3 regions of the Pseudomonas extremaustralis genome follow, and region 2 is predicted to be linked to each of the others. Evidence: riboswitches for the same ligand, from Rfam matches in the RefSeq annotation. Region 2 holds a riboswitch; each other region holds the start of a gene.
The links. Region 2 has a riboswitch for cobalamin ahead of cobO (cob(I)yrinic acid a,c-diamide adenosyltransferase). Riboswitches for the same ligand answer to the same signal wherever they lie in the genome.
Positions count from the first base shown of each region.

Region 1: another riboswitch for cobalamin. It lies ahead of cobW (cobalamin biosynthesis protein CobW); the one in region 2 lies ahead of cobO (cob(I)yrinic acid a,c-diamide adenosyltransferase).
Region 3: another riboswitch for cobalamin. It lies ahead of BLR63_RS02665 (ABC transporter substrate-binding protein); the one in region 2 lies ahead of cobO (cob(I)yrinic acid a,c-diamide adenosyltransferase).

Region 1 covers NZ_LT629689.1:1,990,497-1,995,289, reverse strand. The annotation lists gene cobM (precorrin-4 C(11)-methyltransferase) at 74-820, opposite strand; gene BLR63_RS09295 (cobalamin biosynthesis protein) at 889-1,281, opposite strand; gene BLR63_RS09290 (CbtA family protein) at 1,278-1,982, opposite strand; gene BLR63_RS09285 (CbtB domain-containing protein) at 1,994-2,182, opposite strand; cobalamin riboswitch at 2,280-2,490, opposite strand; cobalamin riboswitch at 2,532-2,731, shown strand; gene cobW (cobalamin biosynthesis protein CobW) at 2,825-3,886, shown strand; gene cobN (cobaltochelatase subunit CobN) at 3,890-4,793, shown strand, end outside.
Region 2 covers NZ_LT629689.1:207,332-212,124, reverse strand. The annotation lists gene BLR63_RS01000 (cobyrinate a,c-diamide synthase) at 1-506, opposite strand, end outside; gene cobO (cob(I)yrinic acid a,c-diamide adenosyltransferase) at 503-1,114, opposite strand; cobalamin riboswitch at 1,193-1,451, opposite strand; gene BLR63_RS00990 (PQQ-dependent sugar dehydrogenase) at 1,551-2,864, shown strand; gene BLR63_RS00985 (C40 family peptidase) at 2,937-3,479, opposite strand; gene BLR63_RS00980 (C40 family peptidase) at 3,624-4,253, opposite strand; gene hda (DnaA regulatory inactivator Hda) at 4,464-4,793, opposite strand, start outside.
Region 3 covers NZ_LT629689.1:527,744-532,536, reverse strand. The annotation lists gene ptrR (putrescine utilization regulator PtrR) at 213-1,106, opposite strand; gene BLR63_RS02670 (aldehyde dehydrogenase family protein) at 1,209-2,600, shown strand; cobalamin riboswitch at 2,643-2,837, shown strand; gene BLR63_RS02665 (ABC transporter substrate-binding protein) at 2,956-3,966, shown strand; gene BLR63_RS02660 (FecCD family ABC transporter permease) at 3,963-4,793, shown strand, end outside.

The DNA of each region.
Region 1 (4,793 bases), 1.8 Mb from region 2:
GGGCAAGCCCGCTCCTACAGTTTTATTTTGTGATTTAAATCAAGAAGTTGTGCTGTTTTTATGATGTGAAAGATCAAGGTCGGTAGAGGTGTGCATGCCCCGCCCGATACAGCGATGACTCACTGAAGCTATCGCTCGCCAGCACCCGGCCCACCACAATCAGCGCCGTACGCCGAAAACCCTTGGCGGCGACCTTTTCGGCAATATCACTCAAGGTGCCCACGGCCCAATCCTGATCCGGCCAGGTCGCTCGGTGCACCACCGCAATCGGGCAGTCCGCGCCGTAGTGCGGCAGCAGTTCGGCGACGATCTTGTCCAGATGATTGACCCCCAGATGGATCGCCATGGTCGTACCGTGCCGCGCCAGGCTGTCGAAGTCCTCGCCGGCGGGCATGCTGGTTTTATCGGCGTAACGGGTCAGGATGACGCTTTGGGCGATGTCCGGCAGGGTCAGTTCGGTTTCCAGCAGCGCTGCGCAGGCAGCTACCGCCGTCACTCCCGGAATGATCTGAAAAGGGATGCCCAATTCGCGCAAGTGACGAATCTGCTCGCCGATCGCCCCATACAGGCTCGGATCGCCGGAGTGCACGCGGGCCACGTCCTGGCCGTTGGCGTGGGCGGCCTGGATCAGCGCGATGATCTGTTCCAGGTGCAGTTCGGCGCTGTTGACCACCTGCTGCGCCTGATGGCCCTCCAGGACCGCCATCGGCACCAACGAGCCGGCATAGATAATCACCGGGCAACTGCGGATCAGGCGCTGGCCTTTGACAGTGATCAGTTCGGGGTCGCCGGGGCCGGCGCCGATGAAGTAGACGGTCATGGAAATTCCTGTGCAAACCGGGTGAGCATGAAGATTGCTCATGATCGTGAGCGGCAATTATCGGGATTTTACCCGGCGCAGGCCAATGCAACGGTGGCCTGGGCGTTTTTGCGGCGGGGGACCAGCAGATGGGCGGGGGCATCGGCGAGGTGTTCGGCCAGGGCCAGCGCGGCGCTTTCGGCGATGCCATGGCAGCCGGTATGCGCGAAAGCGACGGCTGATTTATGGCTCAACCGGCTTTCGTAGGCCGCCAACTGCCCGGCGTTGAAACACTGCAACGGCACTTGCAGCAACTGGGACAGTGCAACCAGCCCTGGTTCATCCTGTTTGAGATCGATACTCGCCAGCGCCGTGACGCGCCGACGCTCGATTCCAGCTTCGGCCAGGGCGGCATCGAGCAGCGCCAGCAGGGTGTGAACATCACAACCCCGTTGGCAACCCAGCCCGGCCACCAGAGTCATGCCGAGTATTGATCGTCGCGGTTGCGGCGGAACAGCCAAGCGCTGATCAGGCCCAGGGCCAGCCAGAACGCCACGTTGGTCAGCTGCGAAGCGATCTTGAACTGCGCCTCCAGGGCCTCCGGGGCCAGCATCGAGTGCACTTGCGGTTGCGGCGCGCCGATCAGGTGGGGAACGGCCAGGATCGCCACGCCCAGCACCTTGAGCAGCCAACTGCGGCCGAACACGATCAACGCGATACCGACAGCAGTGGACGCTGCGGTGCCGATCCACCAGGTTTGGCGCAGCGTCAGCTCGGCGGCGGCGGTGCCCGGCAACTCCGGTGGCAGGCCCAGGGTCGGCGCCAGCACAAAGGTCGCGTAACCGGCCAGGCCCCACAGCAGGCCTTGGGCGGTGCGGGTCGGTGCGCGCAGGGTGTAGAGACCGGCCAGCATCAGGGCAAACCCGACGGCGACCACCAGATTGCCGCCTGTGGTGGACAGCACGCGCTGCCAGCCGTCTTCCGGCTCCCAGGCTTCGGTGTCATGGCTGTGGGCGGCGGCACCGGCGGCATGCTCATGGGGCATTTGTGTCGCGGCCGGGGCTTTTTCGAAGGATTCCGCCTGCAGAATCAGCGGTGCGACCCAGAAGCTTTGCAGCAGGGTCAGCAGCAGGGCGGCCAGCAGGCCGGTGAAGCCTGCGGTTTGCGCAATACGCTTGATCATGTCGGCAGGTCTCAGTGGCAGGGGAACGCGGCGCTGTGGCGGGTATCGTGGGCCGCGTTGTGCACGGCTTCGATATGGGAGAAACCGGCGAAGTACACCAGGCACGCACCGAGGATCGACGCGCCGATGGCGGCGGTCAGGCGTTGGCTGAGGGTGGTGGTGCGGTGGGTGGTGTGCGAAGTGCTGCTGATGATCGACATGGCGCGTCCCTTTCAGGTGTCAGGGTGACACGAGCGCATGCAAACCCCGCGAGCCGGGCACGCAGGGTTGAAACAGCGCCCGCCCACCGCGGGTTTGTTATCTGAAATTTTTCGGGCCGGTCTCCGGGCTTGCGAGGGGGCTCATCCATCGAGTCCTGAAAAGCATCGCCTTCCCATGCATAAAGCACAGTGGCTGTGACGCTTCGCTCGCTTACCGTTGCGGGGGCAGCACCGGACTGGTCATAACGCTATGACGCACCGGTTTCCCGTTTCACCCTGTGAAGGGCACCCGAAACAAGGCGTGTAGGAAAGCATGCAGAGCGACGGTAGTCAAATTGACCGAGCCCCTGTAGCCTTGCACCTTCGAGGTTCTTCGGCCCAGGCCGAAGCTAAGAAGGGAACGCGGTTCAAGCCGCGGCTGCCCCCGCAACTGTGAAGGGTTCATCTGACTGCCACGCCACTGCCGATACGGCGGGAAGGCGCAGCCAGCGCCGGTCGCAAGATCCGCAAGCCCCAAGCCAGGAGACCTGCCTCGCACTCGATTTTCCATTTCAACCGGGCGGGGTGATCCGGTGACGAAATCCGCTGCTGCGCGTCGCCGCAGGGCCTATCGTCCCGTATGCCCGCCCCCAAGGGCATCCGATGAAAACACTGGCCAAACTCCCCGTCACCATCGTCACCGGCTTTCTCGGCTCGGGCAAAACCACCTTGTTGCGCCATATGCTCGACAACGCCCAGGGCCGTCGCATCGCGGTGATCGTCAACGAGTTCGGCGAGCTGGGCATCGACGGTGAAATCCTCAAACAGTGCTCCATCGGTTGCACCGAGGAAGAAGCCAACGGTCGTGTGTATGAGCTGGCCAACGGCTGCCTGTGCTGCACCGTGCAGGAAGAGTTCTTCCCGGTGATGCGCGAATTGGTGGCCCGTCGCGGCGACCTCGACCATATCCTCATCGAAACCTCGGGCCTGGCCCTGCCAAAACCCTTGGTCCAGGCCTTCCAGTGGCCGGAAATCCGCAGCGCCTGCACGGTTGACGCCGTGATCACCGTGGTCGACAGCCCGGCCGTGGCCGCCGGCACCTTCGCGGCTTTCCCGGACCAGGTCGACGCCCAGCGCAAGCTCGACCCGAACCTGGACCACGAATCGCCGCTGCACGAGCTGTTCGCCGACCAACTGGCCAGCGCCGACCTGGTGATCCTCAACAAGTGCGACCTGATCCACCCCGAAGACCTGGCCCGCGTGCGCCTGGAAGTCGCCGAAGAGTTGCCGCCGGCGGTCAAGATCATTGAAGCCAGCAGCGGTCGTGTGCCGCTGGACGTGTTGATCGGCCTGGGCGCTGGTTCCGAAGAACATATCGACGGCCGCCACAGCCATCACGATCATCACCACGAAGGTGAAGACGACCACGACCACGACGCCTTTGATTCCATCTCCATCGACCTGCCGCAGTCCGACGAAGCCCTGCTGCTCGATGCCCTGACCCAACTGGTGGTTCAACACGGCATCCTGCGCGTCAAAGGCTTCGCCGCGATCCCGAACAAATCGATGCGCCTGCTGATCCAGGGCGTGGGCACCCGCTTCGACAAACACTTCGACCGTGCCTGGGCCGCCGATGAAGCGCGCACCACGCGCCTGGTGCTGATCGGCCAGGAGCTGAATGCGGCGGGCCTCGAAGCGCAATTGCGCGCCGCCCTCAGCGCCTGACCCATGCACCTGCTCAGGACCCAGCCCGGTGGTTTCGTTTCCGACGACAACATCGCCGACCTTGGACAAACCCCGGCCGAGCTGGTGATCCTGTGCAGCGGCGATTCCAGCCTGGCGCTGCTGGCCGAAGCGGCCCAGCAGTTGCCGCAGGATTACCCCAGCTTTCGCCTGGCTAACCCGATGCAGGTGCAGAACCACGCTTCGGTCGACCTGTACGTCGATGAAGTGCTGCGCCATGCCAAGGTCATCCTGCTTTCGCTGCACGGCGGCATCGGCTATTGGCGCTACGGCATCGAGCGCCTGGTGGCGTTGGCCGAGCGCGGCGTGCAACTGATCCTGGTGCCGGGGGACGATCGCCCCGATCCGGAACTCAGCGGCCTGAGCACCGTTGGCGCGCCGGAGCGCGACCGCCTGTGGCACTTCCTGCGCCAGGGTGGCCTGGGCAATGCGCTGGATTTCTACCGCTGCCTGGCCAGCGCTTACCTGGGCCGCGACTATGCCTGGCGCGAGCCCCAGACCCTGCCGCGCACCGCGATTTATCACCCGCACAAAGCCGATGCACGCCTTACCGACTGGCAGATGGATTGGAACGCCGATTGGCCCGTCGCGGCCGTGCTGTTCTACCGCTCCCATTTGCAGGCGGCCAATACCGGTTTTATCGACGTGTTTTGCCAGCGCTTGCAGGCGGCGGGTCTCAATCCCTTGCCGATGGCGGTGGCCAGTCTGAAAGAGCCCGGCTGCCTGGCGATGGTCGAAGACGCGCTGGATGAGGTCGGGGCGGCGGTGATTCTGAACACCACCGGGTTTGCTCAATCCAGCCCCGAAACGCCGCATCTGCGACCGTTTCGCCGCAACATCCCGGTGATCCAGGCGATCTGCGCCCAGGACAACCAGCCCGGCTGGGAAG
Region 2 (4,793 bases):
AGGCCTTCGGTGAGGCTGCCTTCGAGCAGTTGCGCATGCCGCAAAGTGCCGACGCGGTTGGCCAGCACGCCGGCGAACGGCAAATCCGGCTGATAGCGCGCCAGGCCAAGGGCCAGGGCCCCGAAGGTCTGGGCCATGGCCGTGCCGTCGATCACGGCCAACACCGGTACACCAAAGTGTCGTGCCAGGTCGGCGCTGGAAGGCGTGCCATCGAACAGGCCCATCACGCCTTCGATCAGGATCAGGTCGGCCTCCCCCGCCGCTTCCCACAGCAAGCGACGACTTTCCTGCTCGCCCACCATCCACATGTCCAATTGATACACCGGCGCCCCGCTGGCGCGCTCATGGATCATCGGGTCGAGAAAATCCGGACCGCATTTGAACACGCGCACCTTGCGCCCCAGGTTGCGGTGCAAACGGGCCAGTGCGGCGGTGACGGTGGTTTTGCCCTGGCCGGACGCCGGAGCGGCGATCAACACAGCCGGGCAGTGACGGGGCTGATTCAAAGTTCGACGCCTTTCTGCGCCTTGATACCGGCCTGGAACGCGTGCTTGAGCATGCCCATCTCGGTGACGGTGTCGCCCATTTCGATCAATTCAGGCTTGGCCCCACGACCGGTGACCACCACGTGCTGCATCGGCGGGCGCGCTTGCAGGTCGCTGAGTACCTGGTCCAAATCAAGGTAACCGTGCTTGAGGGCAATGTTCAGTTCATCCAGAACCACCAGGCCGATGCCCGGGTCTTGCAGCAACTGGCGGGACACCGCCCAGGCGGCTTCGGCGGCGGCGATATCGCGCTGGCGATCCTGGGTTTCCCAGGTGAAGCCTTCGCCCATGACGTGAAAACGCACTTGCTCGGGGAAGCGGCGGAAGAACAGCTCTTCACCGGTACTGTTGCGCCCCTTGATGAACTGCACCACACCGCACTGCATACCATGGCCCATGGCGCGGGCGAGCATGCCGAACGCCGAGCTGCTCTTGCCTTTGCCGTTGCCGGTCAACACCAGCAGCAGGCCGCATTCGTTCGGGGAATTGGCAATGCGCTCGTCGATCACGGCTTTTTTGCGCAGCATGCGCGCCAGGTGGCGCTCGTCGCGCTCGGGGGAATCGGTCATGGCAGCTCTCCGTTGGGGCTGGACAAAAACGGCGGGCAGGAAAAGAAAAAACAGACAGCCAAGCATCGCCCACCGTGATGCTGTTGGATGATCCAGGCCGGTCTCCGGACTCATGAGTGGCGCGCGAGCGCTGATAGAGCGCGCGAGCAGGCCGACGATGCGCCTTCCCATATCGCCAGCGATACAGTGGCAAAAGGCAGCGTCTTGACTCATTTACCGTTGCGGGGGCAGCGCCGGAATCGCGGCAGCACTGTGTACAAGTGCGCTCACTCACCGGCTTCCCTGTTTCACTCTGTCGACCCACAGGTCACAGAGCACCTGGAACAAGCGGCGAAGGTTAGTGGGTTGGGGGTGGAGCGTCAATTAAAGCCGGCCCCGGACTTGAACCATCGCACCGCCGATCGCCTCTACCCTTACAGGTATCAAGGAGAACACCATGCACAAAACCAGACTCGCCCTGCTCATCATGCTCGCCGGCACCCTCGCCGCCTGCGGTGAAACCTCCACGCTGCAGGTCTCCGATGGCACCGGGCCCACGCCCAAGCTACCGGAGCCGAACAAGACGCTGATCCCCACCGTGAACATCGCCCCCGCCATCGGCTGGCCGGACGGCGTGAAGCCAACGGCCGCCGCCGGTACCCAAGTGACGGCGTTCGCCGAGGGCCTGGACCATCCCCGCTGGCTGTATGTGTTGCCCAACGGCGATGTGCTGGTCGCGGAAACCAACGCGCCGCCCAAGCCCGATGACTCCAAGGGCATTCGCGGCTGGGTCATGGAGAAGGTCATGGGCCGGGCCGGTGCCGGCGTGCCGAGCCCGAATCGCATCACGTTGCTGCGTGACGCCGACCACGACGGTGTCGCCGAGACCCGCACGGCGTTCCTGGAACACCTCAATTCGCCGTTTGGCATGGCTCTGGTCGGCAACGACTTGTATGTGGCCGACTCGGACAAGCTGCTGCGCTTCGCCTATCAGCCGGGTGAAACTGCGATCAAATCTGCCGGCACCACGGTCGTCGATTTGCCCGGCGGCCCGTTGAACCATCACTGGACCAAAAACGTGGTGGCCAGCCAGGATGGCAGCAAGCTGTATGTCAGCGTAGGCTCCAACAGCAACGTCGGCGAAAACGGCCTGGAGGCAGAACAAGGCCGCGCCGCGATCTGGGAAGTCGACCGTGCGAGCGGCCAGCACCGCATCTTCGCCTCCGGCCTGCGCAATCCCAACGGCATGGCCTGGGAACCCCAGAGTGGCAAGCTGTGGACGGCCGTGAACGAGCGCGACGAGATCGGCAGCGACCTGGTGCCGGACTACATCACCTCGGTCAAGGATGGTGCGTTTTATGGCTGGCCCTTCAGCTATTACGGCCAGCATGTGGACGTGCGCGTCACCCCGCAAAATCCAGAACTGGTCGCCAAGGCCATCGCACCGGACTATGCGGTGGGTCCTCACACTGCGTCGTTAGGATTGACCTTCGCCGAGGGCAGCACCCTTCCAGCGCCCTTCACCCACGGTGCATTCATCGGCCAGCATGGTTCGTGGAACCGCAAGCCGCACAGTGGCTACAAGGTGATCTTCGTACCATTCGAGGGTGGCCAGCCTAAAGGCCAGCCGGTGGACGTGCTGACCGGGTTCCTCGACAAGGATGAGAAAGCCATGGGCCGACCGGTGGGCGTTGTCATCGACAAGCAGGGCGATTTACTGGTGGCCGATGATGTGGGGAATAAGGTGTGGCGAGTTTCTGCGGCTAAGTAACCGCTCCCAAGACCACCACAAAACAGATGTGGGAAAGGGCTTGCCCCTCCCACATTGGGATCTTGGGTTGACTCAGGGGTTGCGGGCCAAGTGCTCGGCCGGCAACACGCGCTTGGCGCTGAGGTAGGCATTCTGCCAATAGGCCTTGGACAAGGTATCCAGCTTCACCGTACCGCCGGTTTGCGGCGCGTGGACAAAGCGACCCTCGCCCACATAGATCCCGGCGTGGCTGACCTGCGAGCCGCCACCGGTGGCGAAGAACAGCAGGTCGCCGGTTTGCAGGTTCTGTTCGCTTACGTCCTGGCCACGCATGACGATGAGTTCACGGGTCGTACGCGGCAAGGAGATACCGGCGGCGTCGCGAAAGACAAAACCGATCAGGCCACTGCAATCAAACCCCGAGTCCGGCGTATTGCCACCCCAACGATAAGGCGTACCGACCAGGCCCAACGCACGGAACAGCACATCTTCGGCGGCAGGCGAAAAACTTTGGTTGGAATAGCTGAACACCGGCCTGGGCTTCATCGCTACGTGAGCGGGCGACGGTGTGCGGCTTGCGCAGGCGCTGAGCAGCGCGGCGCAAAGAATTAGAATCAGGCGGGCCGAGGTCGACATGTGCAGAACAATCCTGGTCTGGATGCGGCTTTCGCTGCCGAACGCTGAAAACCAGAACGCGCAAGCAGAGCTTGCGCGAACGGATTACAACAATGTCCAGGGATTCTAGCGCTTACACGTCAAACTTCAAGTATCACTTTAAGTTTACTTGCTAGCGGTAATCGTCGTCGGGGCCATGGCGAGTGCACGCTTGGCTTCGATGAAGGTTTTGCTCCAGTAGCTGTCACCCAGACTGTCGACCCGAACACCGCCACTGCGACGGCTGCTGGAGTGGATAAACTGGTTGTCGCCCAGGTAGATACCCGCGTGGCTTACGCGACCACGACCGCTGGTACTGAAGAAAAGCAGATCACCGGGCTTGAGGTTATTGCGTGCGACCAACGGTGCATTCACGTTGATCATTTCGCGCGTCGAGCGTGGCAGGTTCATGCCAGCTTCTTCACGAAACAGGTAGCCGATGAAACCGCTGCAGTCGAAACCGGCTTCGGAGGTACCGCCGAAACGGTAACGGGTACCGATCAGGGACATGCCGCGTTCGAGGATGCTGTCGGCCAGAACTGGAAGCTGATAAGGCTTGTTGCCGGCGAAGTCGGCCAGTTCCTTTTCCGTCGCCAATTCTTCTTCATAAACGGTAGAAGATTGAGCCGCGACGAATTTGGCGTGATTTTGAACCTGGGATTTGTGCTGCTCTGCTACTTGTTGGGTGTGAGAAGCGCAACCAAACAACAGGGTAACGAGTGCGAGAGGCACGAGGGGTGCGAAGCGATTTAGCATGGGCACGACCGTGGCTGATGTGTAAAGAAGTCGAGACTATGCCTTCTATCACATCGATTTGCAAATTCAATCGCGGTCTTTGTGACTTATTGTTTGGACTATGGCATCTAAGCCCTAATCCCCCTTATTGATTGAAATGCGCAGCCCATGAGGCTAAAAGCGCAGTTTTTCTGACGCCTGCAAATTGCCGGACGGTTGAAAATCAACGCGTTACCAACCCAAAGTCTCCTTCAAAAAAGGAATCGTCAATTTTCTTTGGGCCTGCAAAGACGCTTGGTCGAGCTGCTCGAGCAAATCGAACAAAGCGCTCATGCTGCGGGTGCCACGGGTCAGAATGAAGTGCCCCACCTCGTCGGTCAGGTGCAGGCCGCGACGAGACGCACGCAATTGCAGGGCACGCAATTTGTCTTCGTCGGAAAGGGGGCGCATCTGGAAGATCAGCGCCAGGGTCAGGCGCGACTTGAGGTCGGCCAGCTTGATCGGCAGTTCACGCGGCGAGGTCGAGGCGGCAATCAGCAGGCGCCGGCCACTGTCACGCAA
Region 3 (4,793 bases), 320 kb from region 2:
CCTACCCCCCGTAGGAGCGAGCTTGCTCGCGAAAATCGCCAGAACACCGCGTTTATCCCGGATGCCCGCGTGATCGTTAACGACCTTCGCGAGCAAGCTCGCTCCTACAAAAGCCGCCCCTGACCGGCGGCTAACCCCGCCCACCCGTAGGAGCGAGCTTGCTCGCGAAAATCGCCAGAACACCGCGTTTATCTCGGATGCCCGCGTCATCGTTAACGACCTTCGCGAGCAAGCTCGCTCCTGCAGAGGCCGTGTTCTTCCAGCAGGGTTACGAAGCTGTTGAGGCTCTGTGACACTGTGCCCCGCCGCCAGATCAACCAGGTGTGCAGGATGCGGAAACTGTCCATCAGCGGCCACACGCTCACCGCCGCAAACCCCGGCATGCTTTCCAGCATGCTGCGTGGCATCAGCGCCAGGCCGGCGCCGGCGCTGACACACGCCAACATACCGTGGTAAGACTCGATCTCGAAGATCTTGCCCGGCACCGCGCCGTCCTGTGCGAACCAGCGTTCGAAGTGATGCCGGTACGAGCAGTTCGAACGGAATGTATAAATGTTCTGCCCATTCACATCCTGCCCTCGTGTGATCGGCGCGTGATGCAACGGCGCAATCACCACCATCTCTTCCTCGAACACCGCCACGCCCTCCAGGGTCGCGTGCAACACCGGCCCGTCGACGAATGCCGCCGCCAGGCGCCCTGACAACACGCCTTCGATCATCGTCCCGGACGGTCCGGTGCTCAGGTCCAACTCGACCTTGGTGTGTTTCTGATTGTATGCCGCCAGCAGCGCGGGGATGCGCACCGCCGCCGTACTCTCCAGCGAACCGAGGGCAAAGGCGCCCTGGGGCTCTTCCCCCGCCACCGTGGCGCGGGCTTCCTGCACCAGGTCGAGGATGCGTCGCGCATAGCCGAGGAAATTCCACCCGGCCGGCGACAGGCGCAGGCGGCTTCTCTCGCGGATAAACAGCTCCACACCCAAGTCCTGCTCCAGTTGCTTGATGCGCGTGGTCAGGTTCGACGGCACGCGATGAATCAGCTGCGCGGCGGCGCTGATGCTGCCTTGCTCGGCAACGGCCTTGAAGATTTCCAGCTGCACCAGATCCAAATCATTCTCCAATCGTGAACGTATTGCTCAATATTATTCAGTTTCCAGAAAACATGCAGCCCCGTAGGCTGACTCCATCCCCCCATTCAGCCGGACGGTGCCATGAACGCGATCACCCACCAGACCCACGCCCTGTCGATCAACCCCGCCAATGGCGAAACGGTCGGCAGCTACCCTTACGAAACCGCCGCCCAACTGAACGCCGCCCTCGACCGCGCCACCGTCGCCTTCCGCACCTGGCGCCGCCAGCCGGTGAGCCAGCGCGCCGAATTACTGCTGGCCCTGGCCGGCGCCTTGCGCGATCAAGCCGAAGCGATGGCGCAGATGATCACTCTGGAAATGGGCAAACCCATCGCCCAGGCCCGTGCCGAAATCGAGAAATGCGCACAACTGAGCGAATGGTACGCCGCCCACGGCCCGGCCATGCTCGCCCCGGAACCGACCCTGGTGGACAACGGCAGCGCACAGATCGAATACCGCCCACTGGGCCCGATCCTCGCCGTGATGCCGTGGAACTTCCCGGTGTGGCAAGTGCTGCGCGGCGCCGTGCCGACCCTGCTCGCCGGCAACACCTACGTGCTCAAACACGCGCCAAACGTGATGGGCAGCGCCTACCTGATGAAAGCCGCGTTTCAAAAAGCCGGTTTCCCTGAAGGCCTGTTCGAAGTCATCAACGTGACCACCGACGGCGTGTCCAGCGCCATCGCCGACCCACGCATCGCTGCCGTCACCCTCACCGGCAGCGTGCGCGCCGGCATGGCCATCGGCTCCCAGGCCGGTGCCGCGCTGAAAAAATGCGTGCTGGAACTGGGCGGCTCCGACCCGTTCATCGTGCTCAACGACGCCGACCTCGACGCCGCCGTGCAAGCCGCCGTCATCGGGCGCTTCCAGAACAGCGGCCAAGTCTGCGCCGCCGCCAAGCGCCTGATCATCGAGGAAGGCGTGGTGCAAGCCTTTACCGCCAAATTCGTCGAAGCCAGCCGCGCCCTGGTGATGGGTGAGCCGACTTCGACCGACACCTACGTCGGCCCGATGGCGCGCTTCGACCTGCGCGACGAACTGCACGGCCAGGTCCAGGCCACCCTGGCAGAAGGCGCGACCCTGCTGCTGGGCGGCGACAAAGTGCCCGGCGCCGGTAACTACTATGCGCCCACCGTACTGGCAGACGTCACCGACCAGATGACCTCGTTCAGACAGGAGCTGTTCGGCCCCGTGGCCTCGATCATCACCGCCCGCGATGCCGACCACGCCGTGGCCCTGGCCAACGACAGCGAGTTCGGCCTCACCGCGAGCATCTTCACCAGCGACCCGGCCAAGGCAGGCGAAATTGCCAACCAGCTGGAAACCGGCGGGATCTTCGTCAATGCCTTCAGCGTGTCCGACCCTCGGGTGGCGTTCGGTGGCGTGAAGAAGAGCGGGTTCGGCCGCGAGTTGTCGCACTTTGGCGTGCGCGAATTCTGCAATGCGCAGACGGTGTGGCTCAACCGCAAGTAAACAAGGGGCAGGCGCGAGCACGCTCGCGCCCTGCAACCGCATCGACTACCATACCGCGCCGGTTCCCAAACGGGACTAATAGGGAATCCGAAGCGCGGTGTCCCCGCGTCAATCGGAACTGCCCCCGCAACTGTAGATGCCGAGCCTGCTCCTCGATGCCACTGGACCTTGTCCGGGAAGGTTGGAGCGTGGCGACGACGCATCAGTCAGGAGACCTGCCGGCCCAGCAACATCACTGACCGGCGGGGTGTCCGGGAAGGACATCCTTGCCTGCCTGACCGGCAGCGTTCAAGCGTGGATTTCCGAACCGTACCCCCCCTGTTTTTTCCAGTACGGTCCACACGGAGATTGCCCCATGCTGCTACGCACCACCGCCCTGCTCGCCGGCCTGGGCTTCTGTGCCTTGGCCCAGGCGACCTCCACCCACTACCCGCTGACCCTCGAAAACTGCGGCAGCACCCTGACCTTCCAGCAGGCACCCGCACGCAGTGTGACCATCGGCCAGGCCGCCACCGAAATGCTCTATGCCTTGGGCGTGGGCGATACCGTGGTTGGCACCTCGCTGTGGTTCAACAACGTGTTGCCGTCGTTCAAGGTCCAGAACGACAAGATCCCGCGCCTGGCCGACAACGAGCCCAGCTTCGAAGCCGTCATCGCCAAGCGCCCGCAACTGGTGGCCGCCGAGCTGGAATGGGTGGTCGGCCCGCAAGGCGTGGTCGGTACCCGCGAGCAATTTCATGAGTTGAAAATCCCCACCTACCTGCTGCCCTCCGACTGCGAAGCCAAGGACAACCGGGTGGGCGCCGACGGCACGCGGCTGGCGCCGTTTCGCGTCGAGACGATCTATAAGGGCATCAGCCAGTTGGCCGAGATTTTCGACGTGCCGGATCGCGGCCGACAACTCAACGCCGAACTCCAGGCGCGCCTGGCCCGGTCCGTGGCCACCGCGCAGAGCAAGGGCCTCAAGCAAGCCAGCGCGCTGGTGTGGTTCTCCAGCGCCGAGATGGCCAGCGACCCGTACGTGGCCGGCCACAAGGGTGTCCCCGAATTCATGCTCGAGACCCTGGGCCTGCACAACGTGGTGCAGTCCGATGAAGAGTGGCCCGCCGTCGGCTGGGAAACCCTCGCCAAAGCCAACCCGACGTTCCTGGTGATCGCGCGCATGGACCGCCGTCGCTACCCGGCCGACGACCACGAACAGAAACTCGCCTTCCTGCGCAGCGACCCGGTGACCCGCAACATGGACGCGGTCAAACACAACCGCATCATCATCCTCGACGCCATGGCCCTGCAGGCCAGCGTGCGCACCTTCGATGGCCTGGAACAACTGGCGCACGCCATCGACGGCTACGACCTGCCGAAATGACACGCACCCTCCTCGCCCTCGCGCTGCTGCTGATCGCCCTCCTCGCCGGCGTAGCCATCGGCGAAACCGCCATCGCGCCAAAGGTGGTGTTGCAGGTGCTCGCCAACAAACTGTGGCACGCCGGCTACGTGCTCGATCCCATCGACGAAGGCGTGGTGTGGAACTACCGCCTCACCCGCGCCCTGGTCGCCGCCGCCTGCGGTGCCGGGCTGGCCACCTGCGGGGTGGTCTTGCAGTCGTTGCTGCGTAATCCGCTGGCCGATCCCTACCTGCTGGGCATCAGCGCCGGCGCCTCGACCGGTGCGGTGCTGGTGGTGTTGATGGGCGTGGGCGGCGGTTTGGTGTCGTTGTCGGCGGGCGCCTTCGTCGGCGCGATGGCCGCGTTTGCGCTGGTGATCCTGCTGGCGCGGGCCAGCGGCGCGTCCGGCGGCACCGGGCAGATCATCCTCGCGGGCATCGCCGGTTCGCAGCTGTTCAACGCGCTGACTGCGTTCCTGATCACCAAGTCGGCCAGCTCCGAACAGGCGCGCGGCATTCTGTTCTGGCTGCTGGGCAACCTCAGCGGCGTGCGCTGGCCGTCGGTGTGGCTGGCGGTGCCGGTGGCGATCGTGGGGCTGGCGGTGTGCCTGTGGCATCGACGGGCGCTGGATGCGTTCACCTTTGGCCGCGACTCGGCGGCGTCCCTGGGCATTCCGGTGCGCCGCGTGCAACTGGTGTTGGTGGCCTGCGCGGCATTGGTCACGGCGGTAATGGTGTCGATTGTCGGCGCCATCGGCTTTGTCGGCCTGGTGATCCCCCATGCCGCGCGCCTGCTGCTGGGCACAGGA